DNA from 2 places in the Streptomyces sp. V3I7 genome. Region 1 is predicted to be linked to the other one. Evidence: predicted binding sites of a transcription regulator. Region 1 holds the regulator's gene; the other holds the start of a gene.
What was found. Region 1 encodes HrcA, which represses chaperone genes, less so after heat shock. Its sites were predicted from a motif close to TTNGCACTCNGNNNNNCNGAGTGCNAA; they were not measured.

Region 1 (15,669 bases):
GCGGACAGCGGGGCCTGGGCGGCGGCGAGTTCACCGGCGAGGACGTGGACGAGCTGCCCGGCGGGCAGGTCGCGGGCGAGCCGGTGCCCCTGGCCCGCCCACAGCGCCATGCCCTGCGCGTCCCCGGCCCTGGCGGCGGCCTTGCGCAGCGGCGCGGTGAGGTGGTGGACCTCGGGGTAGGCGGCGGGGGCGTACGGGCCGTGCTCGCGCAGGAACCGGTTGACCAGGCCGCGGGCCGGGCGGCCGGAGAAGGCGCGGGTCAGTTCCGTGCGGGCGAACAGGGGGTTGGTGAGCGCCTGCTTGTGCAGATCGGCGGCGCCGGACTCGGGGGTGGCGAGGAACGCGGTGCCGAGCTGGGCGGCACTCGCGCCCGCCGCGAGGACGGCGGCGATCTGGCTGCCGCGCATGATGCCGCCCGCGGCCACGACGGGCAGGTCCACGGTTTCGCGGATCAGGGCGACCAGGGAGAGCAGGCCGAGGCCGGCACCGTCGTTCTCCGGGAGGTCGCGGTGGGTGCCCTGGTGGCCGCCGGCCTCCACGCCCTGCGCGATCACGGCGTCGGCGCCGGACCGCTGTACCGCGAGGGCCTCCTCGGGGGTGGTCGCGGAGACCATCGTGAGGGTGCCGGCGCGGTGGAGGGAGTCGATCACCTCACGGCTCGGGACGCCGAAGTGGAAGGAGACCACCGGCACCGGGTTGTCGAGCAGCGCGGCCAGCTTGACCTCGTAGCCGTCGTCCCGGCCGCTGTCGGGGTCGCCGAGTTCGGTCCCGTACCAGGCGGCCTCGCCGCCGAGCTGATGCGCGTAGACCTCGACGGCGGCCGCGGCCGGCGTCGTCGCGCCCTCGGCCGCGGCGGCCGTGGGGCCCGCGCTCGAACACTCCGGCTGGGGCACGAACAGGTTGACGCCGAAGGGGCGCCCGGTGAGGCCCCGCAGCTGCTTGATCTCCTGGTACATCCCGTCGGCGGTCTTGTACCCGGCGGCGAGGAAGCCGAGGCCGCCCGCCTCGGACACGGCGGCGGCGAGCCGCGGGACGGCGACACCGCCCGCCATCGGGGCCTGCACGATCGGATGCCGGAAGAGATCGGTCAGTGCGGAGGACATGACGGCATGTTGTCACGTCCTCCGATCAACACCGAATCGGACGGTTCCCGGGCGTCAGCGCCCGTTGAACGCGTCCTTCAGCCGCGAGAACAGGCCCTGCTGACCGGGCTGGAACTGACCCAGGGGCCGTTCCTCGCCGCGCAGTTTGGCCAGCTCGCGCAGGAGGCGCTCCTGCTCGGGGTCGAGCTTGTTCGGGGTCTGGACCTCGACGTGGACGATCAGGTCGCCCCGGCCGCCGCCGCGCAGGTGCGTGATGCCCCGGCCGTGCAGCGGGATCGACTGGCCGGACTGGGTGCCGGGCCGGATGTCGACCTCCTCCATGCCGTCCAGCGTCTCCAGCGGCACCTTGGTGCCGAGGGCCGCCGCCGTCATCGGGATCGTGACCGTGCAGTGCAGGTCGTCGCCGCGCCGCTGGAAGGTCGAGTGCGGCAGCTCGTGGATCTCGACGTACAGGTCGCCGGCGGGACCGCCGCCGGGGCCGACCTCGCCCTCGCCGGCAAGCTGGATGCGGGTGCCGTTGTCGACACCGGCCGGGATCTTGACGGTCAGGGTGCGGCGCGAGCGGATGCGGCCGTCGCCGGCGCACTCCGGGCACGGCGTCGGGACGACCGTGCCGAAGCCCTGGCACTGCGGGCAGGGACGCGAGGTCATGACCTGGCCCAGGAAGGACCGGGTGACCTGCGAGACCTCACCGCGGCCGCGGCACATGTCGCACGTCTGGGCGGACGTGCCCGGTGCGGCGCCCTCGCCGTTGCAGGTGTTGCAGACGACCGCCGTGTCGACCTGGATGTCCTTCGTCGTGCCGAAGGCGGCCTCGTCGAGCTCGACGTCGAGCCGGATCATCGCGTCCTGGCCGCGGCGGGTGCGCGAGCGCGGTCCACGCTGCGAGGCCGTGCCGAAGAACGCGTCCATGATGTCGGAGAAGTTCCCGAAGCCCCCGGCACCGAATCCGCCCGCACCCGCGCCCGCACCGGCTCCGCCGGCCTGCGAGAGCGGGTCGCCGCCGAGGTCGTAGACCTGCTTCTTCTGCGGGTCCGACAACACCTCGTAGGCGGCGTTGATCTCCTTGAACCGCTCCTGCGTCTTCGGATCGGGATTGACGTCCGGGTGCAGCTCGCGCGCGAGCCGGCGGAACGCCTTCTTGATCTCATCCTGCGACGCGTCGCGGCGCACGCCGAGAACGGCGTAGTAGTCCGTGGCCACTTACGACTCCGCCAGGATCTGTCCGACGTACCGTGCCACTGCGCGTACCGCTCCCATCGTTCCCGGGTAATCCATGCGGGTCGGTCCGACCACGCCGAGCTTGGCTACTGCCTCGCCGCCCGAACCGTAGCCGACCGCCACCACGGAAGTGGAGTTGAGTCCCTCGTAGGCGTTCTCGTGACCGATGCGTACGGTCATGCCCGAATCCCCGGCCTCCCCAAGCAACTTGAGGAGCACGACCTGCTCCTCGAGTGCTTCGAGCACCGGACGGATGGTGAGGGGGAAGTCATGTCCGAAGCGCGTCAGATTGGCGGTACCGCCGATCATCAGCCGCTCCTCGTTCTCCTCGGCCAGCGTCTCCAGCAACGTGGAGAGCACTGCGGAGACCGTACCGCGATCCTCGACCTCGAAGGCCTCCGGCAGGTCCTCCACGAGACGCGGGACGTCCGTGAAGCGCCGGCCGGCGACCCTGCTGTTGAGCCGCGCCCGCAGATCCGCGAGCGTCGCCTCGCCGCACGGCGCCGGGCAGTCCACCAGCCGCTGCTCGACCCGGCCGGTGTCCGTGATCAGCACGAGCATGACGCGCGCCGGGGCGAGCGACAGCAGCTCCACGTGCCGCACGGTCGAGCGGGTCAGGGACGGGTACTGAACGACGGCGACCTGCCGGGTGAGCTGCGCGAGCAGCCGTACCGTGCGGGCCACGACGTCGTCGAGGTCGACCGCCCCTTCGAGGAAGTTCTGGATGGCGCGCCGCTCGGGCGCGGTCATCGGCTTCACGCCGGCGAGCTTGTCGACGAAGAGCCGGTAGCCCTTGTCGGTGGGGATGCGCCCCGCGCTGGTGTGCGGCTGGGCGATGAATCCCTCGTCCTCCAGGGCGGCCATGTCGTTGCGGACGGTGGCCGGGGACACCCCGAGGTTGTGCCGCTCGGTGAGCGCCTTGGAGCCCACCGGCTCCTCGGTGCCGACGTAGTCCTGGACGATGGCGCGCAACACCTGGAGCCTGCGCTCGCTCAGCATCGCACTCACCTCCGGAATCGGTCGTCACCGCGCTTCGCGGCCTGGCACTCTGCGCGTACGAGTGCCAATGTTCCCCGGCCAAGTGTACGGCCGTGAGGTACGGCGGGGGCAAGGCCGGTCCTGCGGCGTCGTGCCCCGGACGGACCTCACCGCTAGCGTCGCGGTATGACGGTGACTTGGGAAGACCTGGGGTGGGAGCGGCTGGCCGCCGGGGCCGGCCGGTGCCGCCTGCCGGGCTGGGACTGCACGGTGGGCCTGGTTCTCGGGGAGGGGACGGCGCTCGTCGTGGACGCCGGTTCCAGCCTCGCGGAGGGCGCCCGGCTGCGGACCGAGGCACAGGAACTGACCGGGCACCGTGTGACTCATCTCGCTCTCACGCACCCCCACTTCGACCATGTCCTCGGCGCTCCCGCGTTCGCGGGCGCGGAGGTGTTCGCCGCCGTGGGCACGGACGCCGTGTTCGCGTACGAGCGCGAGGAGCTGCGTCTGGACGCCGTCCGGCACGGTCTGCCGGCCCCGGAGGCGGAGCATGCGGCCGACGCCCTCGCGGTGCCGCGCCGTCTGGTCTCCGGCGAGTGGACGCTGGACCTGGGCGGCGGCCGCCAGGTGCTGCTGGCGAACGTGGGCCCGGGGCACACGGCGTACGATCTGGCGGTTCTGGTGCCGGGCGACCCGGAGGTGGTCTTCTGCGGCGACCTGGTCGAGGAGTCCGGCGCTCCGCAGGCGGGATCCGACGCCGTCCCGGCGCAGTGGCCGGCCGCCCTGGACCGGCTGCTCGCCCTCGGCGGCGAGGACGCGCTCTACGTGCCCGGTCACGGCGCGGTGGTGGACGCGGGGTTCGTGCGCAGGCAGCGGGACGAGCTGGCGGCGCGTTTCGGCGTGTCGTAAGCGCGGGTCGCTAGTGCTGGTCGCGGGCTTCTCCTATCGTCATCCGAATGCGCCAGTACTCCGCCGACCTGACCCCGCCGTGGAAGAAGCCGAAGCCCGCCCCGGAGGTCCCGGCGGACCCCGGCCTGGTGGTGGAGGAGCCCGGCACCGGCTTCTGCGGCGCGGTGATCCGCTGCGAGGCGGGCACGGTGACCCTGGAGGACCGCTTCGGCAAGCACCGGGTGTTCCCGCTGGAGCCGAGGGGCTTCCTGCTGGAGGGCCAGGCGGTGACCCTCGTACGGCCTGCGTCAGCGGCTGTACGTCCCACCCGTACGGCATCCGGTTCGGTCGCCGTCCCCGGCGCCCGCGCCCGGGTGGCCCGTGCCGGGCGCATCTACGTCGAGGGCCGGCACGACGCGGAGCTGGTCGAGAAGGTGTGGGGCGACGACCTGCGCATCGAGGGCGTGGTGGTTGAGTACCTGGAGGGCGTGGACGACCTCCCGTCGATCGTGGCGGAGTTCGGGCCAGGGCCGGACGCCCGGCTGGGCGTGCTGGTGGACCACCTGGTGCCGGGCACGAAGGAGTGGCGCATCGCGGAGTCGGTGACGAGCGAGCACGCCCTGGTCGTCGGCCATCCGTACATCGACATCTGGGAGGCCGTGAAGCCCTCGTCCCTGGGGATTCCGGAGTGGCCGCGTGTGCCGCACGGGCAGGACTGGAAGACGGGCGTGTGCCGGGCGCTGGGCTGGCCGTCGGACAACACGGGGGCGGTCTGGCAGGCGATCCTGAAACGGGTGGGGTCCTACAGGGACCTGGAGCCGGCGTTGCTGGGACGGGTGGAGGAGCTGATCGACTTCGTCACGGCAACGGGTACCGGTAGGGCTTGACGTCGGGCAGCGTCCCGAAGCCGCTGGTGTCCACTTCGCCCCCCCCAAAGCCTCGAGTCCGTCGGGCGGCTCGAACCCCTCGAAGGACTCTGCGACTCCACGTTCGTCCACAGCGGTCATCTCCGTGGCCTCCACAATTCGCCGCGTACGGTCAGCGGCGGACTACGAATCAGGTCAGGGACCGAACCGGCGTTTCGCAGTGGTTCACCCCGCCGAGTGATCAGTCCACCAGGTCCCGCACCACCGCGTCCGCCAGCAGCCGCCCGCGCAGCGTCAGCACGGCCCGCCCCTCGTCGTACGCCCCCTGCTGCAGGAGCCCGTCCGACAGTGCCTGGCGCGAGGCCGCGAGGCCGTCGGGGCGCAGCAGATCCAGCGGCGCCCCCTCGCGCAGCCGCAGTTCCAGCAGGATGCGCTCGACCCTGCGGTCCTCGGCCGAGAGGAGTTCCCGGCCCGCGCCCGGTGAGCGGCCGGAGGCCAGCGCCGCCGCGTACGCCCCCGGGTGCTTGACGTTCCACCAGCGCACCCCGCCGACGTGGCTGTGGGCTCCGGGGCCGGCGCCCCACCAGTCGGCGCCGCGCCAGTAGAGCTCGTTGTGCAGGCAGCGGCCGGCGGCCGAGGTGGCCCAGTTGGAGACCTCGTACCAGTCGAAGCCGGCCGCGGCCAGGCGCTCCTCCGCGATGAGGTAGCGGTCCGCGTGGACGTCGTCGTCGGTCATGGGGACCTCGCCGCGGCGGATCCGGCGGGCGAGCTGGGTGCCCTCCTCGACGATGAGCGCGTAGGCGCTGATGTGGTCGGGTCCGGCGCCGAGGGCCGCGTCCAGCGAGGCCCGCCAGTCGTCGTCGGACTCGCCCGGGGTGCCGTAGATCAGGTCGAGGTTGACGTGCTCGAACCCGGCCGCGCGGGCCTCGGCGACGCAGGCCTCGGGGCGGCCCGGGGTGTGCGTGCGGTCGAGGATCTTGAGCACGTGCTGTTTCGCGCTCTGCATGCCGAAGGAGATCCGGTTGAAGCCGCCCTCGCGCAGGGTGGCGAGGTAGGCCGGGTCGACGGACTCGGGGTTCGCCTCGGTCGTGATCTCCGCGTCGGCCGCCAGCCCGAACTCGTCGCGGATCGCCGCCAGCATCCGCACCAGGTCGGCGGCGGGCAGCAGGGTCGGCGTGCCGCCGCCGACGAAGACCGTGCGGACCTCGCGCGGGTCGTCGCCGAGCACCTTGCGGGCGAGGCGGATCTCGTCGGTCAGGGTGTCCGCGTAGTTCTCCCGGGAGGCGAGCACACCGCCGGTGCCGCGCAGCTCGGTGGCGGTGTAGGTGTTGAAGTCGCAGTAGCCGCAGCGGGTCGCGCAGTACGGGACGTGCAGATAGAACCCGAGGGGTCGGTCGGCGGCCCCGGCGAGCGCGGAGGCGGGCAGCGCCCCGTCGGTGGGGACGGGCTCGCCGTCGGGGAGAGCGGAAGGCATGCCTTCCATTGTCCAGCACCAGCGCACAAGCCATGGTCCAGCACCGGCGGGAAAGCTCCGGGACGACGGAGAGGCTCCCGGACGACGGAAAGAGGCTCCCGGACGACGGGAAAGCTCCTCAGGCCGTCACTCGGCCTGGAGCACCAGCAGGGCGAGGTCGTCCTCCGGCGGGCGCGCGCCGAACTCGTGGACCAGCCGCCGGATCCGTTCCGCGATCAGCTCGGCGTCCAGACCCGCGCAGCCGGCGAGCGCCTGGGCCAGCCCGTCGCCGTCGTCGAACTGGCGGGAGCCGGAGCGCCGTTCGGTCACGCCGTCGGTGACGCACAGCAGGCTGGCGCCGTGGCCGAGCTCGATGGTCTCGCTGGTGTACGTGGCGTCCTCGACGACGCCGAGCAGGGTCTGCGGCCGGGCGGCCGTGCGGACCTCGCCGTCGGGGCCGAGGAGCAGCGGGAGCGGGTGCCCGGCGGAGGCGAGGGTGCAGCGGACGCCGCCGTCGAAGGGCACCAGTTCGCCGTAGAGCAGCGAGAGGAAGCGGGTCTGGGGACCGCCGTCGCCGGCCCCCAGGGCCCGGCCCCCGGCGGCCACGAGCGCGCGGGCGGCGGCGTCCGCGGCCTCGGTGGCGTCGTCGAGGAGGAGCTGGTTGAGGCGGTCGAGGACGTCGGCGACGCGGTAGCCCTCGCGTGCGAGCAGGCGCAGCCAGGGCCGGGCGAGCCCGATCACCACGGCGGCCTCCGGGCCCTTGCCCTGTACGTCGCCGACGGCGAAGCACCAGCGGCCCTCTCCGGCCGGGAACAGGTCGTAGAAGTCGCCGCTGGGGCCGCCCTTGTCGCACGGCTCGTAGACGAGCGCGCTGCGCAGCCCGGGGATCTCGGCGACGGCGCCGGGCAGCAGCCCGCGCTGGAGGACGGCGCTGATGGTGGCCTGCCGGGCGTACTGGCGGGCGGCGCCGATGGCGAGGGCGACGCGGCGGGCGAGGTCCTCGACGAGCCCGGTGATCTCGTCGGGGAAGCCCGTCGGCCCGCACCGGCCGATGACCAGCGTGCCGAGCGGCCGGCCGCCCGCGATCAGCCGGTAGGCGAGCGCGGTGCCGTGGGTACCGCGCGGGCCGAGCGCCTCGCCCGGCCAGGGGTAGGGCTCGGGGCCGGAGCGCAGGACGTCGTCCCTCGGGCGCGGCGGGTCCTTCTCCAGCGCGCGGTGCAGCTCCTCGATCCGGTGCTCGCTGCTGTGCCACACCCGGGCCAGCCGCGGGCCGGCCACCCCGACGCCGTCGCCCGCCGGGGAGGGCGAGCCCCAGCGCCCGGTCGACTCGTCCTCGAGCCACACCGCGCACCAGTCGGCGAGCCTCGGCACGATCATCTGTCCGGTGAGGGCGGCGACCAGGCTCTCGTCGAGCTGCCCGGCGAGCAGGTCGGAGGCCTCGGCGAGGAACGACAGCGCGCCCCGGCCGAGCCAGTCGCGGTCCCGCTCGGCGCGGGCGGGCTCCGGGGCGAACTCCTCGGCGAGACGGAGCCCGCCCTGCCCGGCGTACGCCTCACCCGCGCCGGCCGGCGCGCTCCCCTCCAGGGGCAGCCGCGCCCACACCGTCTTGGCGCCGGTGCGGTAGGTGACGCCCCAGGACTCGGCGAGCGTGGCGACGAGGCGCAGGCCGCGCCCGTACTCCGGGGTGTCGTACGCCGTCTCGCCGCCGCCGTCGCGCGGGGCGCGGGAGGGGTGGTGGTCGGTGACCTCGACGACGGCCGCCCCGCTCTGCTCCAGGGCGCAGACCAGCTCCAGGTCCGTGCCGGCGTGCACGACGGCGTTGGTGACCAGCTCGCTGACGACGATCGTCACGTCGTCGGCCAGCCGCCCCGCACCCTCCGCGCCGACCAGGCCGAGGCGGCCCCAGTCGCCGAACGCCGCCCGCACCAGCGTCCGGGCCGAGCCGGGCGCGAGGGGGCTGCCGGGCAGCGTCGCCCGGACCCGCGGCAGCCCGTCGGCGACCGGGCACGCGGCCCCGTCACGGGCACGGGACGCGGTCTCCCGCTGCGTGGGTATGGCCCCCATGGCCGGCTCCCCGAACGTTTCGGACGAATGGGCCTGTGTCGTTGCCGACAGCGTGACAGACAGACCGCGCCCATAAGCACCGAGTTACCGAAGTGGGCGATCGGGGAGAGCAACACAACACACGTGCTCGCACCCGGACAGAAACCGTCCAGACTCCGAACACACCGACGCCTCAGGGGCGCGGGGAACTGCGCGCCCAGCCACGACCCACCCGCAGCCGGAACCCGACCCGCATGTCCCCGCCCCCAGCGGAGCGCCTACGCCTCGCGCGCCCCCGCGTACATCTCGTCGATCAGGTCCTTGTACGCCCGCTCCACCACCGGCCGCTTCAGCTTCAGGCTCGGGGTGATCTCGCCGTGCTCGATGTCGAGGTCGCGCGGCAGCAGGCGGAACTTCTTGACGGTCTGCCAGCGCTGGAGGCCCTGGTTGAGCTGCTTGACGTAGCCGTCGATCAGCTCGACCGTGGCCGGCGCCGCGACGACCTCGGCGTACGCCTTGCCGCCCAGGCCGTTCTCCTGCGCCCAGGCCAGGATCGCGGGCTCGTCGAGGGCGATGAGGGCGGTGCAGAAGTTCCGGTCGGCGCCGTGCACGAGGATGTTGGAGACGTACGGGCACACCGCCTTGAACTGCCCCTCGACCTCGGCGGGCGCGATGTACTTGCCGCCGGACGTCTTGATCAGGTCCTTCTTGCGGTCGGTGATGCGCAGATAGCCGTCGGGGGACAGCTCGCCGATGTCGCCGGTGTGGAACCAGCCGTCGGACTCCAGCACCTCGGCGGTCTTCTCGGGCAGCCCGTGGTAGCCCTGCATGATGCCGGGGCCGCGCAGCAGGATCTCGCCGTCGTCCGCGATGCGCACCTCGGTGCCGGGCACCGGCTTGCCGACGGTGCCGGTGCGGTAGGCCTCGCCGGGGTTCACGAAGGAGGCCGCGGAGGACTCGGTGAGGCCGTAGCCCTCCAGGATGTGGATGCCGGCGCCCGCGAAGAAGTAGCCGATCTCGGGGGCGAGGGCGGCGGAGCCGGAGACACAGGCGCGCAGGTTGCCGCCGAAGGCCTCCCGGATCTTGGCGAAGACGAGCGCGTCGGCGGCCTTGTGCTTCATCCCGAGCGAGAACGGCACGGCCGCGGTCCCGGTGCGGCGGAAGTTGTCCTGCGAGACCTTGGCGTACTCGCGGGCGACGTCGGCCGCCCACTGGAAGATCTTGTACTTGGCCGCGCCGCCGGCCCGCGCCTTGGCCGCGACACCGTTGTAGACCTTCTCGAAGATGCGGGGCACGGCCGCCATGTACGTCGGCCGGACGACCGGCAGATTCTCGATGATCTTGTCGACCCGGCCGTCGACCGCGGTGACATGGCCGACCTCGATCTGGCCGGAGGTGAGCACCTTGCCGAAGACGTGCGCCAGCGGCAGCCACAGGTACTGCACGTCGTCCGGGCCGACCAGCCCGGTCGAGGCGATCGCCTTCGCCATGTACGACCAGTTGTCGTGCGGAAGGCGCACGCCCTTGGGACGGCCGGTGGTGCCGGAGGTGTAGATCAGCGTGGCGAGCTGGTCCTCGGTGATCGCCGCCACCCGCTCCTTGATGAGCTCGGGGTGCTTCTCCAGGTAGGCGGCGCCGCGCCGCTCCAGGTCGGCGAGCGTGAGCACCCAGTCGCCGGTCTCGGCAAGCTCGACGCCGGCCGGGTCGATGACCACCACATGGGTGAGGCCGGGCAGTTCGGCGCGCTTCTCCTGGGCCTTGGCGACCTGCGCCGTGTCCTCCGCGATCAGCACCCGACTGTCGGAGTCGGAGAGGATGAACGCCGACTCGTCCGCGTTGGTCTGCGGGTAGACGGTGGTCGTGGCCGCGCCCGCGCACAGGATGCCGAGGTCGGCGAGGATCCATTCGACGCGGGTCGAGGAGGCGAGCGCCACGCGCTGCTCGGGCTCCACGCCCAGTTCGATGAGGCCGGCGGCGATCGCGAAGACCCGCCGGGCGGCCTCGGCCCAGGTCAGCGACGTCCATGCGTCCGGGCCGGCGCCCGAAGCGACCGGGTAGCGGTAGGCCTCGGCGTCCGGTGTGGCCGCAACGCGGTCCAGAAAGAGGGACGCCACGGACGGCGGACGGTTCTCGATCAGTGTCTGTGTGTCGCTCACGACATCCTCCGGGACCCGCGACAGTGCGGCTGGCTCAGTTGCGTGCGTCTGGGTTGGCCACGGGCTGCGATCAGGGTCCGGACTGGCCCGGACAGTTGTTTAACCCGTGAGTAACTATCGAGCAGAGATCAGACTAGAGCCCGACCCGCCGGTGCGTAAGAGGCGTCGGCCAGTCAGTTTCCACGGAGAGCGACGCTACGCACGCGTAGGGGCCCGCCGCACTTTCGTACGACGGGCCCCTGTTGCACCCGGTTTGCCGGGCCGGCAGGCGTGACCGCGGTCACGTCCTGCCGTCGCGCGGTCACCGGCCGCGCCCTGGGTCACTTCTTGCTCTTGCCCGCGCTCTCGTCGCTGGACAGGACCGCGATGAAGGCCTCCTGCGGAACCTCCACGGAACCCACCATCTTCATCCGCTTCTTGCCCTCCTTCTGCTTCTCCAGCAGCTTCCGCTTACGGGAGATGTCACCGCCGTAGCACTTGGCGAGGACGTCCTTGCGGATGGCGCGGATGGTCTCGCGGGCGATGACCCGGGAGCCGATGGCGGCCTGGACCGGCACCTCGAAGCTCTGCCGCGGGATGAGCTCCCTGAGCTTGGCGACGAGCCGCACGCCGTACGCGTACGCCTGGTCCTTGTGGGTGATCGCCGAGAAGGCGTCGACCTTGTCGCCGTGCAGCAGGATGTCGACCTTGACCAGGGAGCTGGCCTGCTCGCCCGTGGGCTCGTAGTCCAGGGACGCGTAGCCGCGGGTCTTCGACTTCAGCTGGTCGAAGAAGTCGAAGACGATCTCGGCGAGCGGCAGCGTGTAGCGGATCTCGACGCGGTCCTCGGAGAGGTAGTCCATGCCGAGCAGCGTGCCGCGCCGGGTCTGGCACAGCTCCATGATCGCGCCGATGAACTCGGTGGGCGCGAGGACCGTGGCGCGTACGACCGGCTCGTACACCTCGGCGATCTTCCCCTCGGGGAACTCGCTCGGGTTGGTCACCGTGATCTCGGTGCCGTCCTCCATGACCACGCGGTAGACCACGTTGGGCGCGGTGGCGATCAGGTCCAGCCCGAACTCGCGCTCCAGCCGCTCACGGACCACGTCCAGGTGGAGCAGGCCGAGGAAGCCGACGCGGAAACCGAAGCCGAGGGCGGCGGAGGTCTCGGGCTCGTAGACGAGCGCGGCGTCGTTGAGCTGGAGCTTGTCCAGGGCCTCGCGCAGGTCCGGGTAGTCGGAGCCGTCGAGCGGATACAGACCGGAGAAGACCATGGGCTTCGGGTCCTTGTATCCGCCCAGGGGCTCCTCGGCGCCCTTGGCCTGGCTGGTGATCGTGTCACCGACCTTGGACTGGCGGACGTCCTTCACACCGGTGATGAGGTAGCCCACCTCGCCGACGCCGAGGCCGTCGGCCGGCAGCATCTCGGGCGAGTTGGTACCGATCTCCAGCAGCTCGTGCGTGGCGCCGGTCGACATCATCCGGATCCGCTCACGCTTGTTGAGCTGGCCGTCGATGACACGGACGTACGTCACGACACCGCGGTAGGAGTCGTAGACGGAGTCGAAGATCATCGCGCGGGCCGGGGCGTCCTTGACGCCGACCGGGGCCGGGATCCGCTCGACGACCCGGTCGAGGAGGGCCTCGACGCCCAGGCCGGTCTTGGCGGAGACCTTGAGCACGTCGTCGGGGTCGCACCCGATGAGGTTCGCCAGCTCCTCGGCGAACTTCTCCGGCTGGGCGGCCGGCAGGTCGATCTTGTTGAGCACGGGGATGATGGTGAGGTCGTTCTCCATCGCCAGGTAGAGGTTGGCGAGGGTCTGCGCCTCGATGCCCTGGGCGGCGTCGACGAGGAGGACGGTCCCCTCGCACGCGGCGAGCGACCGCGAGACCTCGTAGGTGAAGTCGACGTGCCCCGGGGTGTCGATCATGTTGAGGATGTGAGTGCTGCCCTGGTCGGGGCCCACGGTGGGGGCCCACGGCAGACGCACCGCCTGGGACTTGATCGTGATACCGCGCTCGCGCTCGATGTCCATCCGGTCGAGGTACTGAGCACGCATCTGCCGCTGCTCGACCACACCGGTCAGCTGGAGCATCCGGTCGGCGAGCGTGGACTTGCCGTGGTCGATGTGCGCGATGATGCAGAAGTTGCGGATCAGAGCCGGGTCGGTACGGCTCGGCTCGGGCACATGGTTAGGGGTCGCGGGCACGCAGGGTCCTGTCTCTTGAGGCGCCTTATGCCTCGGGTCGGATCGATACGTAGTCTCCATGGTCCCACGGGCGGCGACCTGGAAGCGGTTTGGGCCGTCCGGAGGGCCGCTGGTACTGTGGATGGCTGTGCCTCATGCCCTCTCAGGCGCGAGGCACGCGAGAAGATTCAGAAATTTTCGAAATCCCGGCACGGAGCCTTGCGGCCCCGTGCCTGAACCTGAAAAGGCTCTTTCGTGGCGAACATCAAGTCCCAGATCAAGCGGATCAAGACCAACGAGAAGGCTCGGCTGCGCAACAAGGCCGTCAAGTCCTCCCTGAAGACCGCGATCCGCAAGGCCCGCGAGGCTGCTGCCGCGGGTGACGTCGAGAAGGCCACCGAGTACCAGCGCGCTGCCGCGCGTCAGCTCGACAAGGCCGTCTCGAAGGGCGTCATCCACAAGAACCAGGCCGCCAACAAGAAGTCGGCCCTGGCTTCCAAGGTCACGACCCTCAAGGGCTGAGTCAACTCTGACTTGACCGCCGGAAGGACCTAGAGCGGGCCCTCTCTCATCCGCTCCCGACCGGCACCCCCGTGATCCGCGCGCGGCCTGCGTTCGCCACGCGGGCGCGGATCCTTCAGCTCGAACCGAAACCCCCGCCGTCCACCCTTCCCCAGGGTGAATCGGCGGGGGTTTTCGGCATGTGGCGAGGTGCTTCGGCAATGTAGCGAGGTGCTTCGGCATGTAGCGAGACGAGGTACCGGGGCTACTCGGGGGAGGGGGAGGCCAGCGGTATGTCTATCCGCGTCCACGGGAACGGGCCGCGCGCGCGATCGTCACGACGGCCTTCTCCAGCGCGTACTCGGGATCGTCCCCGCCGCCCTTCACACCCGCGTCCGCCTCGGCCACGGCGCGCAACGCGAGCGCCACCCCGTCCGGCGTCCACCCGCGCATCTGCTGCCGCACCCGGTCGATCTTCCACGGCGGCATCCCCAGCTCGCGGGCCAGATCGGCGGGACGCCCCCCGCGCGCCGACGACAGCTTCCCGATCGCCCGCACCCCCTGCGCCAGCGCACTGGTGATCAGCACCGGCGCCACCCCGGTCGCCAGCGACCAGCGCAGCGCCTCCAGCGCCTCCGCCGTACGCCCCTCGACCGCGCGGTCGGCGACCGTGAAGCTCGACGCCTCGGCCCGGCCTGTGTAGTACCGCCCGACGACGGCCTCGTCGATCGTCCCCTCGACATCGGCGACCAGCTGGGTCGCCGCGGACGCCAGCTCCCGCAGATCACTGCCGATCGCGTCGACCAGCGCCTGGCACGCCTCGGGCGTGGCCGACCGCCCGAGTCCGCGGAACTCGCTGCGCACGAACGCCAGCCGGTCCGCCGGCTTGGTCATCTTCGGGCAGGCCACCTCGCGCGCCCCCGCCTTACGCGCCGCGTCCAGCAGGCCCTTGCCCTTGGCCCCGCCCGCGTGCAGCAGCACGAGGGTGATCTCCTCGGCCGGCGAACCGAGATACGCCTTCACATCCTTGACGGTGTCGGCCGACAGGTCCTGCGCATTGCGTACGACGACGACCTTGCGCTCCGCGAAGAGCGACGAGCTGGTCAGCTCGGCGAGCGTGCCCGGCTGCAACTGGTCCGGGGTCAGGTCACGTACGTCCGTGTCCGCGTCGGCGGCCCTGGCAGCGGCCACCACCTCCCGCACGGCACGGTCGAGCAGGAGGTCCTCCTGGCCCACGGCGAGTGTCACCGGGGCGAGAGGGTCGTCGTCAGCAGTCTTCCTGGCCATCGCGACAAGCATCCCACGCCCCACTGACAACGGTCGGCGCGACCGCTTCACCGCCGCACGGCCTCCGGCTCACGGCTCACGGCTCCTCGCGCCACCCGTCCCACTCGCCCGCGAGCGCGTCCAGCTCCGCCGGGTCCAGCCGATCGCCCTCGTCGTGCAGGACGACCAGCCACTGCGCGTCTTCGGCGTCGTCCTCCCCGGCCAGCGCGTCCCGGACGAGCTGCGGCTCCTCGCCGATCCCGAAGCGCTCCCCGAGCGCCTCCGCCACCTCCTCCGCGGCATCACGATCGGGCAGCACCAGCACGTGTCTCACATCGCTCACGGGAACATTCTCGGGTACTGAGGGGAGGGGGAATGACCAGGTCGGGGGGGGTGGGCCGATCCTGGTTGAGGGGCGGGTCGATCCCGGTCGGGGGGCGGGCCGAGCCTGGGTCGGGGGCGGGCCGAGCCCGGTCGGGGGCGGGCCGAGCCCGGGTAGGGGGTGGGCCGAGCCCGGGTAGGGGGTGGGCCGAGCCCGGGTAGGGGGCCGTTCCCTGTCGCGGGGAGCCGTTCCCTGTCGCGGGGAGCCGTTCCCTGTCGCGGGGAGCCGTTCCCTGTGCCGGGGGGGGAGGTTCCCTGTCGCGGGCCGGCCGATCCCTGTCGCGGGGGACTTGCGCCGTTCCTTGGGGGGCTCCCCCTCCCCCTCTCCCTCACCACCCACCCCGCCCCCTCCCCCACCCCCCACCCCTCACCCCCGCGCCACGCGCAGCTCCGCCCCCTCCCCCGTGACCGCCAGTGCCCCGTCCTCGTCCGTGCGCAGCACCACGGCCCCGCCCGCCCGCAGCGCGGCCACGGTGCCGGGCGCCGGGTGGCCGTACGGGTTGTCCGCACCGCATGAGATGAGCGCGAGCCGCGGAGCCACCAGGCGCATCAGCTCCGGGTCCTGATAGGCCGAGCCGTGATGGGCGACCTTCAGCACGTCCACGCGGCCCGCCCCCGCTGCCGCCGGCGACCTCAACAGCGCCT
Region 2 (15,669 bases), 810 kb from region 1:
AGCGCCCGGTGCAGCGCGTCCGCCGTGCCCTGGACGTCGTACGGGTTGACGGTGATCGCGTCCTCGCCCAGTTCCTCGTGCGCCCCGGCCTCCCGCGACAGCACCAGCACGCACCCCTCGTCGGAGACGACCGGCACCTCCTTGGCGACCAGGTTCATGCCGTCCCGGATCGGGTTCACCAGCGCCACGTCCGCCATCCGGTACGCGGCCAGCGAGCGCGCGAAGTCGTCCTTGACGTGCAGCACGACCGGGGTCCAACCCGGCGTCCCGTACTCGGCGTTGATCTCGTCCGCGACCCGCTGCACCTCGTCCGTGTACCTGCGGTACACCGCCAGGTCCTGCCGCGAGGGGTAGGCGAAGGCGACGTGCACCACCCGCCCGCGCCACTCGGGGTGGTCCTCCAGCAGCCGCCGGTACGCCAGCAGCCCGCGCACGATGTTCTTCGACAGCTCGGTCCGGTCCACCCGGACGATCGCCTTCCGCCCCTCGCCGATCTCCGCCCGCAGCGCCGCCATCCGCTCGATCACGTCCGGCCGGTGCGCCCGCTCGCGCAGGAACTCCGCGTCCGCGCCCAGCCCATGCACTCCGATCCGGGTGCCCGAGGGGATGCCGGGGCCGAGGACGGCGTGGCAGCAGTCGGTGAACGCGTCCGCCCAGCGGTGCGTGAGGAAGGCGGCCCGGTCCGCGCCGAGGATCCCGCCGAGCAGCTCGGCCGCGATGTCGTCGGGCAGCATCCGGAAGTAGTCCGGCGGCGCCCACGGGGTGTGCGAGAAGTGGCCGATGCGCAGATCGGGACGCAGCCGCCGCAGCATCCGGGGGACCAGCGCCAGGTGGTAGTCCTGCACGAGGACCGCCGCCCCCTCGGCCGCCTCCTCGGCCAGCGCCTCGGCGAACGCCCGGTTGTAGGCCTCGTACGACGCCCACTGCCGCCGGAACTCCGCGTCGAAGACGGGCTCCAGCGGGGTCTGGTAGAGCATGTGGTGCACGAACCACAGCACCGAGTTGGCGATGCCGTTGTACGCGTCGTCGTACACCGCCGCGTCGATGTCCAGCATCCGTACGCCGGGTTCGGACACCCCGCGCCGCACCGCCTCGCGGTCGCCCTCGCTCAGCGCGGCGCACACCCACAGCGCGTCCGCGTCCGGCCCGATCGTGGAGAGGCCGGAGACCAGTCCGCCCCCGCCCCGCCTGGCCCGCAGCGAGCCGTCCTCCTCGAGCGTGTACGAAACCGGGCCGCGGTTGGACGCGACCAGCACCTCGGCACCGTGCGTTGAAGCCATACGCGTCAACCTAGCCCGGCCCGTAAACCCTCAAACTCGTATACGGCCGCTCGTCGGCGATCAGGCCACCTGGCGCGAGGCGTACTCCGCGATCTCCACCATCGGCGGCCGCTCCTCGGTGTCCACCGAGTAGGTGCGCGGCTCGAAGCCCTCCTCGCCCCGCTCGAACTGGGTGAGCGCGGGACGGACGAGATGCCCGCGGGCCAGCCGCAGCTGCGCGGTCCGGTAGATCGCGGCGGCCATCCGGCCCAGCGCCTGCCCGTCCTGGTGCCGGTGCTTGCGCACCCCGACGTCCACCTGGGCCAGCGCGTCGAGGCCGGCCAGGTGCAGGGCGTCGACCAGCATGCCCAGCTCCACCCCGTACCCCACGGGGAACGGCAGCTGTTCGAGCAGCGAGCGGCGCGCCGCGTACTCGCCGCCGAGCGGCTGCACGAAACCGGCCAGCTGCGGCCAGTGCAGGTTCAGCAGCGGACGGGCCATCAGCTCGGTGACCCGGCCGCCCTGCCCGGCAGCCGAGCCGAGCGGACGGTCGTACATCGCCTTGACCAGGCCCACGTCCGGCTCGGTCAGCAGCGGGCCCACGATCCCCGAGACGAACTCGGAGGAGAACTCCTTCAGGTCGGCGTCGATGAAGCAGACGATGTCCCCGCCGGTGACCAGCAGGGAGCGCCACAGCACCTCGCCCTTGCCCGGGACGGCGGGTATGCGCGGCAGGATCTCGTCGCGGTGCACGACCCGGGCCCCGGCCTCGGCCGCCACCTCCGAGGTGCGGTCGGTCGACCCCGAGTCCACGACGACGATCTCGTCGACGAGCGGGACCTGTTCCATGAGGTCGTGCCGGATCACGGCGACGATGTCGCCGACCGTCTCCTCCTCGTTGAGCGCGGGCAGCACGACGGACACCGTCTGGCCCGTGCGCTGCTTCGCCGCCAGGAGGTGGCGGAGCGGGCGGTCGCTCGCGGCCCAGGAGCGGGTGCTCAGCCAGCGCTCGACTTCTTCCAGCACGGTGCGCGCCTCCTCACTTTCGTGATCACCCCCTGGTGATCTCATTGATCCATAGCGATCCATCTCGCGGTTCGGACGACTATCTCAACTGTCCTGGCCTTCGGTTACAGTCTTGAACAACGCGGATGACCATCGCATGTCGGGGGTCTCCGCCGTTCACAACCGCATACAGCTCATCCAGAGGGGCAGAGGGACACGGCCCGATGAAGCCCCGGCAACCCTCCAGTCGGTACTCGTCTCATGCGGCGAGGCTCCCGGCTAGGGAAGGTGCCAAATCCGTCTCACGGCGAGATGCGTCGTGAGGAAGATGAGGAGAAAGGGCCTCGCCTTTATGGCTGTGCAGACCGTCGCGACCACCACATCGTCCGTCGACCTCGGTCCCGCCGAAGCGCTGAGCTGCCGCGAATGCGGCCACCGGGTACCGCTCGGATCGGTATTCGCCTGCGAGGAGTGTTTCGGCCCGCTGGAGATCGCCTACGACTTCTCGGCGTACGACACCGAGGAACTCCGCGCCCGTATCGAGTCCGGCCCCGCCGACATCTGGCGCTACGCCCCCCTGCTGCCCGTCCCCGCCGACGTGGCCGGCAAGCCCAACATCAACCCCGGCTGGACCAAGCTCGTCCGCGCCGACAACCTGGCGCGCGAACTCGGCGTGACCGGCGGGCTGTACGTCAAGGACGACTCCGGCAACCCGACGCACTCCTTCAAGGACCGCGTCGTCGCCCAGGCCCTGGAGGCCGCCCGCGCCTTCGGCTTCACCACCCTGTCCTGCTCCTCCACGGGCAACCTCGCCGGTGCCGTCGGCGCCGCCGCCGCCCGCGCGGGCCTGCGCTCCTGCGTGTTCATCCCGCACGACCTGGAGCAGGGCAAGATCGTCATGGCCGCGGTCTACGGCGGCGACCTCGTCGGCATCGAGGGCAACTACGACGACGTCAACCGCTTCTGCTCGGAACTGATCGGCGACCCGGCCGGCGAGGGCTGGGGCTTCGTCAACGTCAACCTGCGGCCGTACTACGCCGAGGGCTCCAAGACGTTGGCGTACGAGATCTGCGAGCAGCTCGGCTGGCGGCTGCCCGACCAGATCGTCGTCCCCGTGGCCTCCGGCTCCCAGCTCACGAAGATCGACAAGGGGCTGAAGGAGCTGATCGCGCTCGGGCTGGTCGAGGACCGGCCGTACAAGATCTTCGGGGCGCAGGCCGAGGGCTGCTCACCGGTGTCCACCGCCTACAAGGCGGGCCACGACGTGGTCCGGCCGCAGAAGCCGGACACCATCGCCAAGTCCCTCGCCATCGGCAACCCGGCCGACGGCCCCTACGTCCTCGACATCGTGCGGCGCACCGGCGGCGGCGTGGAGGACGTGACGGACGAGCAGGTCGTCGACGCGATCCGGCTGCTCGCCCGGACCGAGGGCATCTTCGCCGAGACGGCGGGCGGCGTCACGGTCGGCGTGACCCGCAAGCTGATCGAGGCCGGCCTGCTGGACCCGGCGAAGACCACCGTCGTGCTCAACACGGGCGACGGACTGAAGACCCTGGACGCGGTGGCCGGCACGGGGCTCACCGCGACGATCCGTCCTGACCTGGACTCCTTCCGAGAGGCTGGCCTCGTATGAGCGTGACCGTTCGCATCCCCACCATCCTGCGCACCTACACGGGTGGCGCGGCCGAGGTCGCCGCCGAGGGCGCCACCCTCGGCGACGTCATCGCCGACCTGGAGAAGAACCACACCGGCATCGCCGCCCGCGTCCTGGACGACCAGGGCAAGCTGCGCCGTTTCGTCAACGTGTACGTCAACGACGACGACGTGCGCTTCGAGCAGGGCCTTCAGACGGTGACCCCGGAGGGTGCGGGAGTGTCCATCATTCCCGCCGTCGCCGGAGGCTGATCCGGTTACCGGCCGTGCGGCGAATTGCCCCCTCCGTGAGAGAAACGGAGGGGGCAATTCCGCGTGATTGAGCGCGGTACAGTTGGGGAACGCACTCCCGCCCGCCCGGGGCAGAAGCCCCGGATTCTTGCCGCACACCCGACAAGAAGCAGCCAAACTGCACTTACTCTTCGCGGCATTTGTGACTTTCGCGGGGTCCGACTTGCCCTGAATTCCAGGGAATTCTCGCCATATTCCGGATCGAGTCCGTCCAGAATTCTCGTCCGATTGACCTGTTGCAGACGGCAGTTGGGCAGATACATTCAGCCGCGGTCGACGCGTTCCGGCGCACGCCCCCGACCGATTGGGGGGCGAGGTCTGACCCGGGTCCGCGAAGGGTGGATCTGTGCAAGGGCCAGTAATAGGGGAGTTAGGCATGGCTCAGGGCACCGTCAAGTGGTTCAACGCGGAGAAGGGCTACGGCTTCATCGCGGTCGACGGTGGTGCGGACGTCTTCGTCCATTACAGCGCCATTCAGATGGACGGTTACCGCACCCTGGAAGAGGGCCAGCGGGTCGAGTTCGAGATCTCGCAGGGCCAGAAGGGTCCGCAGGCCGACATGGTTCGCGTCACCGCCTGAACATTCTTGTCGCGAAGGGCCCGCACCCGGGTGGGTGCGGGCCCTTCGTCGTGCCCGCCTCGTCGTACCTGCCTCGTGCCCGCCTCGTGCCCACCTCGTCGTGCCCGCCCTGCCGTGCCGCCGTCGGCCGACGCGCCGGGGTGCGTGACTGAGTGCGCCTCAAACACCGATAGCCGCTTGCACTCGACCATGCCGAGTGCTAATCATTGCGTTAGCACTCTGAAGGTGAGAGTGACAACGAAGGACCGGGTCGGTGAGGCCCGCAGGCCGGGTGGGGCAAGGAACCACGCGGCATGCGAGCCGTCCGTCGCGGGCGCGGGCGCGGTCCGAAGTAATCACCCCCAGTCCTGGAGGGACCACTTCACATGGCCAAGATCATCGCGTTCGACGAGGAGGCGCGGCGCGGCCTCGAGCGCGGCATGAACCAGCTCGCGGACGCCGTCAAGGTGACGCTCGGCCCCAAGGGCCGCAACGTCGTCCTCGAGAAGAAGTGGGGCGCCCCCACGATCACCAACGATGGTGTGTCCATCGCCAAGGAGATCGAGCTCGAGGACCCGTACGAGAAGATCGGCGCCGAGCTGGTCAAGGAAGTCGCCAAGAAGACGGACGACGTCGCCGGTGACGGTACGACCACCGCGACCGTTCTCGCCCAGGCCCTGGTCAAGGAAGGCCTGCGCAACGTCGCCGCCGGCGCCAACCCGATGGCCCTCAAGCGCGGTATCGAGAAGGCCGTCGAGGCCGTCTCCGCCGCCCTCCTCGAGCAGGCCAAGGATGTCGAGACCAAGGAGCAGATCGCTTCCACGGCCTCCATCTCCGCCGCCGACACCCAGATCGGTGACCTCATCGCCGAGGCCATGGACAAGGTCGGCAAGGAAGGCGTCATCACCGTCGAGGAGTCGCAGACCTTCGGGCTCGAGCTCGAGCTCACCGAGGGCATGCGCTTCGACAAGGGCTACATCTCGGCGTACTTCGCCACCGACATGGAGCGTATGGAGGCCGTCCTCGACGACCCGTACATCCTGATCGCCAACTCCAAGATCTCCTCGGTCAAGGACCTGCTCCCGCTGCTGGAGAAGGTCATGCAGTCGGGCAAGCCGCTGCTGATCATCGCCGAGGACGTCGAGGGCGAGGCCCTGTCGACCCTGGTCGTCAACAAGATCCGTGGCACCTTCAAGTCGGTCGCCGTCAAGGCCCCCGGCTTCGGTGACCGCCGCAAGGCCATGCTCGGAGACATCGCCATCCTCACGGGCGGCGAGGTCATCTCCGAGGAGGTCGGTCTCAAGCTGGAGAACGCCTCCCTGGACCTCCTGGGCCGCGCCCGCAAGGTCGTCGTCACCAAGGACGAGACCACGATCGTCGACGGCGCCGGCTCCTCGGAGCAGGTGCAGGGCCGCGTGAACCAGATCCGCGCCGAGATCGAGAACAGCGACTCGGACTACGACCGCGAGAAGCTGCAGGAGCGCCTGGCGAAGCTCGCCGGCGGTGTCGCGGTCATCAAGGCCGGTGCCGCCACCGAGGTGGAGCTCAAGGAGCGCAAGCACCGCATCGAGGACGCCGTCCGCAACGCGAAGGCCGCCGTCGAGGAGGGCATCGTCGCCGGTGGTGGCGTGGCCCTGCTGCAGACCACCCCGGTCTTCGAGAAGCTGGAGCTCGAGGGTGACGAGGCGACCGGCGCCAACGCCGTGAAGCTCGCCCTGGAGGCCCCGCTCAAGCAGATCGCCGTCAACGGTGGTCTCGAGGGTGGCGTCGTCGTGGAGAAGGTGCGCAACCTGCCCGTCGGCCACGGTCTGAACGCCGCGACCGGCGAGTACGTCGACCTGGTCGCCGAGGGCATCATCGACCCGGCGAAGGTGACCCGTTCCGCGCTGCAGAACGCCGCCTCCATCGCCGCGCTGTTCCTCACCACCGAGGCCGTCATCGCCGACAAGCCCGAGAAGGCCGGCGCGGCCGCTCCGGGCGGCATGCCGGGCGGTGACATGGACTTCTGATCGACCTGAGGGTTGATCGGCGTCCTTATCGCTTCGAGGGCGGCACCCCCTGACTGTCCAACAGGACAGGGGGTGCCGCCCTCGGGCGTGTCCGGGGTCGTGTCAGGGTCGTGTCCGGCATCACACGGGGACGTGCGCGGGCCGCGGAATGCGTGGGACCGCACCGGCGGTTGAACTTGTTTAAGAGGGTGCAACAATGCGCACGCACATACCCGCCGGTTAACTCCGCAACCCCCGCACTCACGAGGAGCCCCCACGTGACCGTCACCACGCCCGCCGCCGCGTCCCGCGCCGCGGAGATCCTGTCCCGCCCGATAGCGCTCAACGGACTCACGGTCCCCAACCGCATCGCGATGGCCCCGATGACCCGTCAGTTCTCCCCGGGCGGCGTCCCGGGCGAGGACGTGGTCTCGTACTACTCCCGCCGCTCCGCCGCCGGTGTCGGCCTGGTCATCACCGAGGGCACGTACGTCGGCCACGACTCGGCCGGCCAGAGCGACCGCGTCCCTCGCTTCCACGGCGAGGAGCAGCTCGCGGGCTGGGCGAAGGTCGCCGACGCGGTGCACGCCGCGGGCGGCACGATCATGCCGCAGCTGTGGCACGTCGGCATGGTGCGCAGGGCGGGCGAACCGCCGTTCGCCGAGGCTCCCGCGGTCGGTCCCTCCGGCCTGTTCAAGGCGGGCGCCGAGGTGACCGGCAAGGCCATGACGCAAGCGGACCTGGACGACGTCGTCGCCGCGTTCGCCGAGTCCGCCGCCGCCGCCGAGCGCATCGGCATGGACGGCGTCGAACTCCACGGCGCCCACGGCTACCTCCTCGACCAGTTCCTGTGGGAGGGCACCAACCGCCGCACCGACGCCTACGGCGGCGACCCGGTGGCCCGCACGAAGTTCGCCGCGGAGATCACGGCCGCCGTCCGCGCCGCGGTCTCCCCCGACTTCCCGATCCTCTTCCGCTTCTCGCAGTGGAAGCAGCAGGACTACGACGCCCGGCTCGCCGAGACCCCGGAGGAGCTGGAGGCCATCCTCACCCCGCTCGCCGCCGCCGGCGTCGACGCCTTCCACGCCTCCACGCGCCGCTACTGGGTCCCCGAGTTCGAGGGCTCCGACCTCAACCTGGCAGGCTGGACCAAGAAGCTGACCGGCAAGCCCACCATCACCGTCGGCTCGGTCGGCCTCGACGGCGACTTCATCAAGGCCTTCGTGGGCGAGGGCGCCCCGGCGGCGAACATCGACAACCTCCTGGACCGCCTGGAGCGCGACGAGTTCGACATGGTCGCGGTCGGCCGCGCGCTCCTCCAGGACCCGGAGTGGGCCGCGAAGGTCCTGTCCGGCCGCTTCGACGAACTGGCGGCGTACGACGCGGGGGCGCTGCGCTCGCTGAGCTGAGTGTGCTGTGTGTACGTGGGCGGCGCCCCGGGACCGGTGGGCGCCGCCCCTGTGGTGCTCGGGGTGTCAGCCGGCGTACTTCTTGAGCGTCTCGGTTTCGAGGGTGATGTTCACGGGGGTGGGGAGTTCGACGATCGCGCCCCAGGTGTAGGTGAGGGCCTGCTGGTACCGGCCGTCCTTCGGCTCGCTGTACACGGTGACCGCGAGGTGGTCCCGGTCGATGAGGAGGTACACCGGGATGTCGGCCTCCGCGTAGCCGATGGGCTTGTCGACGCGGTCGCGCCGGTCGGTGTCGCGGTCGCGCGACGTGACTTCGACGACCATGAGAACGCCATCCGGGTCGGCCCACTCGCCGCCCTGGGCGATGAAGTGATCGAGTGGCGCTGCTCTTCGAAGTCCTCTCGGGACATCTGCGGGTGCCGGGTGCCAAAGGTCATGGTGGGCTCGCCTCCTTCCCACCATCGTGCCCCGGCTGTTTGCTTCCCGACCGTTGGAGCGGTCATAGGCGTGGCCTTTCTCGGCGGTCGACCATGGCTGCGCGGGCCGCGGCGGCGTGGGAGCGAACGGCTTTGGAGGACAGAGCGGAAGGGCGGGGCAGGGCGGCGGTATCGCCCCGGCATACGCCGCAGATGCCGCCCGGCAGGGCCTCCGGACGGCCCGGGGTTCCGCACTTCGCGCACTCCAGTACGCGGAGGGGTGGGGGTGGGGTGGGCTCTGGTTCGGGTGGGAGCTTGTCCTTCAGGCGGCGGGCCACGAGGGCGGCTGGGCTGTGGACTGGGGTGGGCAGGCCGGCGGTCAGGGCGCGTAGTACGTCGTCCTCGGTGGCACCTCGGGTGAACCACTCGACCACGAGAGGTGCGAGTTCCGAGCAGGAGGCATGGGACAGCGACAGCACCGGGGCGCTGCGGCCGAGGGCCGCGAGGAGGACGTAGGCGCGGGACCGGGTAGGGGGCCTCCGGGTAGGTGGCGGCTCCTGCGGTACGGCGCCCCGGGTGAACGCCGCCCACCAGCCGTCGTCGCGTGCGGTGCGGGACCACCACGTTCGGGTGATCCAGTGCTGGCTGCCCGAGTCGGCCAGGTGCTCGCGACCTCGGCGCAAGTGGCCTGCCCGCTGAAGGTTGTTGAGGGCGGTGCGCAGGGCGCATTGGCCGTACGGGAGGTGCTTGGCCAGCGTCTTCACGGATACGTCGGCGCCGTTGGGGAGGCGGTCGATGTACGCAGCGATGGCGGCTTCGCGGGGTGGGAGGTGCGCGAAGTCGGTCGCGGTGCCGGGGAGTTGGCCGGGTGCCGTGCGCTTTCCGTAGCCGGGGTTGGCCATCGGGTGCGGGAGGGCGTGCGCGGAAGGGACGGCAGCACTAAGCTGGGTAACAGCCATGGGATCGAAATTGTCCTTCGATCTTGTCGGTGAGCCCCCGCAGGTGTTGCTAGCACCTGACGGGGGCGTTCTTGTGCGGCACGCTAGCCGCTAGTGACTGTGCGTGGCAAGCCGGTCGCGTCAAGTCAACTCGCCGGGAGGGTGGGTGGGTTGAAGCCCACCGCCCATTCCAAACAAAGAGGGCTCGGGGCTTGGGGCTTGAGCTTCGGGGCGGTGGTCGGTCAGCCGTGCTTGAGGTTCTCGACGAAGGCCGTCCACACCTCGGCCCGGAACGCGAGCTTCGGGCCGAGGGGGTTCTTGGAGTCGCGGACGGGGACGAGGGTGGGGTGGCCGGAGCCGACTTCCAGGCAGTCGCCGCCGTCGCCGCCGCTGTACGTCGACTTGTACCAAGTGGCCGTGCTCAGCTCGTATTCATGGGTGGTGTTCTCCATGCTCGTAATCCTGCGCCACCGACTCGATCAGGGCCAGGGAGTCTGGCGGTGAAAGGGCGGCTGCCTGGAGGAGGCTGAACATCAGATGGTGACGTGCAACCGTGGCCGGGTCGTCCAGCAGCTTCCCCATGTCAGGCGCCTCGGCGAAGGAAAGCGGGGGCGCATCCTCGAACTCCATGAGTTTCAGAGTGCCGTGCATTGCTGCGTGCGCCCCGGCGCCGAATGACAGCACCTGCATGATGATCCGGTGCCGGCGCGCCAGGTCCGCCACGTGATACAAGGCTTCCGCCATCACCGCACCGCCACCGACCTCCCGTCGGAGCACGGCCTCGTCCAGGACCGCCCACAACAAGGGGGTTGTTGGATCGTCGAGGAGGTGTGTGCGTTCGAGTCGGGTCACCACGAGGGTCTCGATGACGGCGTCCGGCGCTGTCGGCTGATACGCGCGGAACACCGCCTCCGCGTACGCCCGCGTCTGTAGTAGCCCCGGGATCAGGAGCTGCGCGTACTGCCTGATCGAAGTGGCGACCGCCTCGGCTTCCGCCGCTTCCGCGAAGTGGTCGGGGTACTTGCTCTTGGCGAGAGCCCGACAGTTGCGCTCGAAGAAGCCGCCCGTGTCGAGGATCTCGTCTATCTGGACCGCGAGTTCGAGCTGGAGTCGCCGCGTCCCGGTCTCCAGCTGACCGATGAACGACCCGCTCACGAAGAGCGGTTCGCCCAGTTCGGCCTGGCTGAGCCCCTTCCGTTCGCGAGCGTGGCGCAATTCGGCACCCAGCAGGGCGCGCGGTGATGACGACGGATCGAGGTCCTTCGGTCCTGGCATGGCAACTCCCAGTCACACAGGAAGGGTTGTTGGAACGCCGTATCTGGCCAGGTTAGAGCCGGGTCGGACACGCTGGGTGGTGAATTTCAATACTCAGCGTTGAGGTGGTCGCGGATGGAGATGACGTCGAGTAAGCGAGTACGGCCCACCGAGGAGGTGGTCGAGGAGTTGCGGGCGGCACTCACCGGGGTCGGCGTCGTACTGCCGTCGCTGACCGTGGACCCGGTCACAGGCGCGAGCGACGAGCCGTTCGCCCTGGTCTCTCTCGGGCGCTGCAATGTCGGCACCGCGCAGAGACTGACCGCCGTGCTGCGCGGCCTCGCGGGCGGTGAGGCGTGACCGAGGAGTACGTGATCGACGTACGGGACGGGCGGCTTGGCCAGGTCATGGGGCGCGAGGGCGGATACGTGCAACTGCGGCCCGTCGGGGGCGGGTGTGAGTGGGACTGTCCCCCGGAGGCGCTCGGCGAGGCGTCGCCGGGGGACGTGCTGCGGGCGCGGGTGCGGCGGGTCAACTGGGAGGGCAGGCTGCCGTGACCGCCGGGCGGGCGGCTACATATTCCCCATCGGTTCGATGTCCACCTTCACCGGCGTCCCCCAGACGCGGAGTACCTCGTAGTCGGTGAACTCGTGGACCAGCCGGTAGGCCATGCCTGAGCGGGGGGTTCTGCGCTCGGCGGTGAGGTAGCGCTCGGCCTCCTGGCGGTCTCGGCGGGGGGTGCCGCAGAGCTGCCAGGACTGGCCGTTCCACACCTCCGGGAGCCAGCGCTGCTGGGGCTGGGGGCGGTCGGCGCTGAGGCCGTAGCGGGACTGGGTGCGCTCGGCCGACTCGGGGGCGCGGGGGCGGGCGTAGGTGTCGTTGACCTCGCTGCGGCGGGCGGAGCGGCGGCGGGTCTCGCAGAGGAGGCACAGGTCCGGGGCGTCCTTGTCCACCGGTCCGCCCGGGTGCTCGGGGCAGCGGGTCGTGGGTGCGGCCGTGGTCACCGTTTCGTCGAGCAGGTCCAGGGCGCGCTTGAGGTCCGCCTTGACCTCGTGCAGCTTCGCGTCGGGGGTCTCGGCGGTCAGGGTCTCCCCGTGCTCGCCGAGTAGGCGCAGGGCCCGGCCGAGGGCGGTCAGCTGTGCGTGGTTCATGGGTCCACGATCGCATGGGGCACCGACAGTACCGCCACCCCGCTGCCCCTCCCTATACTCGCCATGCCCATGACTTGTTTGAACAAGTCATGGGCATGTCGGTGCCCGGCGACACCCTGGTGTTCACCCCGACGTACCGACTCGTAGCTACCGTCCGTATGCCGTAAACCCGTGGGCCCCCACCCGCGGCCCCGGGTTTCCCTCACCCCAGGAGGCAGATGTGACCACGCGTCGCTTCAGGCTCGCCACCGCTTTCGCGGCGACAGCCCTGCTCGTAGGCGGCTTCGCCGCCCAGTCGGCCCAGGCCCAGCCCCTACAGCAGACGGCCGGCGCCGCACCCGCCGCGACCGCCGGCTCCTCACTCTCCGTCTTCGCCTGGAACGTCGACCTCGTGCCCGAGGCCGTCGACGCCGCGGTCAAGGGGAAGGCCGCGGAGCGCACACCCGTCATCGAGGACATCGTCCGTAAGCACAACGCCGACGTCGTCGTGCTGGACGAGCTGTTCAACCACACCTCCACCGACGACATCAACGCAAAGCTGGCGGACCTCTACCCGTACCGCACCCCCGTCGTGGGGCAGGTCTGCTCGGGCGGCGGATGGAACGGGATCAGCGGCGACTGCTCCAACAACCCCCTCGTCTTCAACGGCGGGACGATGATCCTGTCCAAGTACCCGATCACCGCCCAGTACGCCCACGTCTTCACCAACTCCACCTCCGGAACGTGGGACTACAACGCCAACAAGGGCGGGGTCCTGGCGCAGATCGACAAGAACGGCACGAAGTCCTGGGTCGTCGGCACCCACCTCCAGGCCGACCAGACGTCGAGCGCCTCCACCGATACCACCCAGGCCACACGCCTCGCCCAACTGCGTGAGATCCGAAGCTGGGTCGACGGGATCGCCGGTACGTCCGCGCCGGTTCTCCTCGGCGGCGACCTCAACGTCGAGTACTACGGCGGCCAGGCGCGCGGCGACTACGCCAACGCGCAGAGCGCCGTCGGCGGGCCGCTCGGCACTCCGGCCACCGACCCGACCCAGACCCTGATGACCATGGACTGCCGGGTTTCCGGGTGGTGCCAGTACATGTCGGGCGTCGAGTCCTTCCCGCGCGACTACCACGACAGCCTCGACTACATCGGCTACCTCAACGCCCCGGGCCGTCCCACCCCGGCCGCGCTTCCCCGCGTCGTCGCCGACTTCGACCCGCAGAGCGGCTGGACCGAGGGCCAGACCGACACGAACGCGCCCAGCGACCACTACCCGGTCGAGGCCACGTTCCAGCTTGGCTGAGACGCCGTCTCCGAGAAGCTGAGACGCCACCGCGCTTCATCCCTGCTCCGAGGGGTGGAGCGTGCCCGGCTGTAGGTGGACGTACGTGGCCGCGAAGCCGACCGCGTACCCCGTGAACAGGCCGCCCGCGTAGATCCCGACGGCGAGGGCCGGGCCCTGGTTTCCGGACAGGAGCGGGAACAGGGCCCAGCCCGAGGGGCCGATGGCGGTGGAGCCGACCTTGTCGCCGAGCATCGAGAAGAACCCGACGAAGGCACCGCCCGCCGCGCCGCCCGCGCACGCCGTGACGAAGGGGCGGCCCAGGGGGAGCGAGACGCCGTAGATCAGGGGTTCTCCGACGCCCAGCAACCCTGCGGGGAGCGCCGACTTGATCGTCGTACGCAGCGAGGTGTCGTGGCGCAGGCGGACGTAGACGGCAAGAGCCGCGCCTACCTGACCCGCGCCCGCCATCGCCAGGATGGGCAGCAGAACCGTGTAGCCCTGCTGCTCGATGAGGGTGGTGTGGATGGGGATGAGAGCCTGGTGCAGGCCCAGCATCACCAGGGGGAGGAAGAGGCCGCCCAGGATCAGGCCCGCCAGGACACCCGTGTTGTCCAGCAGCCAGTTCGCCCCCGTGCCGATGGCCGCCGAGAGCTCGCCCGCCGCGTACATGAGGCCGTAGAGCGTGACCAGGCCGGTGAGGAGAACCGTGACGGTCGGGGTGACCAGGACGTCGAGCGCGTCCGGTAGGCGGCCGCGGATCCACCGCTCCACGTACGTCCCGAGCAGTGCCGCCGCCAGTGCGCCGAGCGCGCCGCCCTGGCCGGGTGCCGGGGTCATGCCGAACACCGTCACCTTCGCCACCCCGGCGTAGACGATGATGGCCGCGATCGCCCCGCCGAGCACGGGCGTCCCGCCGAACTCCTTCGCCGTGTTGTAGCCGACGAAGACCGGGATCAGCACCATGAAACCGGAGGCGATGGCGGCGAGGGCCGGGGTGACGCCCGGCAGCCAGCCCAGGTTGACCAGCAGGCCGTTCAGGCCCGCGATCACGCCGCAGCCGATCAGGGCCGGGATCAGCGGGACGAAGATGTTCGCGATGCGGCGGAGGAGGATCTTTCCGGGCGTGGCGTTGCGCTGACGCTGGGACGCTCGCAAGTACGCGCCTTTGGCGGCCAGTTCGGCCGCCGTCCCGGGCGGCTCCGCCGCGAGCAGTGCCTCGAAGGCCGGGGTGACCCGGGCGACCGTCCCCGGGCCCAGCACGATCTGGTACGTCTCGTCGTCCGCGACCACGCCGAGCACCGCGGGTAGTGCGCGCAGCGCCTCCTCCCGGACCAGGCCCCTGTCCCGCAGGCCCAGCCGCAGCCGGGTCATGCAGTGGGCGACGGAGACGACGTTCGCGGGGCCGCCGACGAGGGGGAGGATCGCCTCGGCAGTGAGGCTGTCCTTGCTGTCGTTGCTGTCCATGTTGTCCGGTGTGCGCACCCCCTGAGGGTGCGGTTCAGCCGGTCGCCGCTGCCAGCGCGGCGCGCAGATGGCCGCCGCTCTCCTCCAGAAGGCGGGCGGCCGTCGGGCCGTCGACCCCGCTCAGGACGATCAGGATCGCGTTCTTCACCTCGCCGCCCGTCGCGGTGAGGGCCGCCTCGATCTCCTCGTCCGCCGCGCCGGTGGCCAGGGCGACGATCCGGCGCGAGCGGGCCCGGAGCTTGTCGTTCGAGGCGCGCACGTCGACCATCAGGTTCCCGTACGTCTTGCCGAGGCGGATCATCGTGATCGTCGACAGCATGTTGAGCACCAGCTTCTGCGCCGTCCCGGCCTTCAGACGGGTGGAGCCGGTGAGCAGCTCCGGTCCGACGACCACCTCGATGCCGTGCTCGGCGGCCGCCGCGAGCGCGCTGCCCTCGTTGCAGGACAGGCCGATCGTCAGGGCGCCGAGGGCGCGGGCGTGCACGACGGCGCCGACGGCGTAGGGGGTGCGGCCGGACGCGGAGACGCCGACCACCGTGTCGTCGGGGTCGAGGCCCAGCCCGTCGAGGTCCCTCCGGGCCAGCTCCGGGGAGTCCTCCGCGCCCTCGACCGAGGTGACCAGGGCCTGCGGGCCGCCCGCGATCAGGCCGACGACCTGGGCGGGCTCGGTGTTGAAGGTGGGCGGGCACTCGGAGGCGTCCAGCACACCGAGCCGGCCCGCGGTGCCCGCGCCCGCGTAGACCAGACGCCCGCCGCGGGCCATGCGCGCGGCGACGGCGTCGATGGCGGCCGCGATCTGCGGAAGCCGCGCGGCGACGGCGGCGGGGACGCCCGTGTCCTCGCCGTTCATCAGCCGCGCGATCTCGACGGTGGGCAGCCGGTCGATCTCGGCGAGCTCGGGCCGGAACGCCTCGGTGGTCAGCGACTCCAACTCGGCGCGGAGGCCATGAGGGTGGGACGTGGAAGTCATGGGGCGGCTCTCTCGGGTGGGCATTCAAGTGCGGGTCGG

Region 2: groL (chaperonin GroEL) is a predicted target of HrcA. The motif match lies at 4,965-4,991, and genes of this name have one in related genera.

Annotation. Positions count from the first base shown of each region.
Region 1 covers NZ_JAUSZK010000001.1:2,222,982-2,238,650, forward strand. Annotated here, with positions in the region: gene QFZ74_RS10425 (nitronate monooxygenase) at 1-1,103, opposite strand, end outside; gene dnaJ (molecular chaperone DnaJ) at 1,158-2,306, opposite strand; gene hrcA (heat-inducible transcriptional repressor HrcA) at 2,307-3,323, opposite strand; gene QFZ74_RS10440 (MBL fold metallo-hydrolase) at 3,489-4,211, shown strand; gene QFZ74_RS10445 (DUF3097 domain-containing protein) at 4,259-5,077, shown strand; gene hemW (radical SAM family heme chaperone HemW) at 5,298-6,530, opposite strand; gene QFZ74_RS10455 (SpoIIE family protein phosphatase) at 6,657-8,573, opposite strand; gene QFZ74_RS10460 (long-chain fatty acid--CoA ligase) at 8,831-10,708, opposite strand; gene lepA (translation elongation factor 4) at 11,029-12,897, opposite strand; gene rpsT (30S ribosomal protein S20) at 13,132-13,398, shown strand; gene holA (DNA polymerase III subunit delta) at 13,675-14,664, opposite strand; gene QFZ74_RS10480 (hypothetical protein) at 14,741-14,986, opposite strand; gene QFZ74_RS10485 (ComEC/Rec2 family competence protein) at 15,392-15,669, opposite strand, start outside.
Region 2 covers NZ_JAUSZK010000001.1:3,032,221-3,047,889, reverse strand. Annotated here, with positions in the region: gene QFZ74_RS14045 (trehalose-6-phosphate synthase) at 1-1,280, opposite strand, end outside; gene QFZ74_RS14040 (glucosyl-3-phosphoglycerate synthase) at 1,341-2,285, opposite strand; SAM riboswitch class I at 2,456-2,599, shown strand; gene thrC (threonine synthase) at 2,617-3,897, shown strand; gene QFZ74_RS14030 (MoaD/ThiS family protein) at 3,894-4,169, shown strand; gene QFZ74_RS14025 (cold-shock protein) at 4,585-4,788, shown strand; gene groL (chaperonin GroEL) at 5,154-6,776, shown strand; gene QFZ74_RS14015 (NADH:flavin oxidoreductase) at 7,034-8,164, shown strand; partial or broken gene QFZ74_RS14010 (Uma2 family endonuclease) at 8,231-8,548, opposite strand; gene QFZ74_RS14005 (hypothetical protein) at 8,664-9,539, opposite strand; gene QFZ74_RS14000 (DUF397 domain-containing protein) at 9,761-9,970, opposite strand; gene QFZ74_RS13995 (helix-turn-helix transcriptional regulator) at 9,951-10,793, opposite strand; gene QFZ74_RS13990 (hypothetical protein) at 10,914-11,132, shown strand; gene QFZ74_RS13985 (hypothetical protein) at 11,129-11,329, shown strand; gene QFZ74_RS13980 (hypothetical protein) at 11,345-11,923, opposite strand; gene QFZ74_RS13975 (sphingomyelin phosphodiesterase) at 12,144-13,214, shown strand; gene QFZ74_RS13970 (PTS transporter subunit EIIC) at 13,251-14,660, opposite strand; gene murQ (N-acetylmuramic acid 6-phosphate etherase) at 14,695-15,630, opposite strand.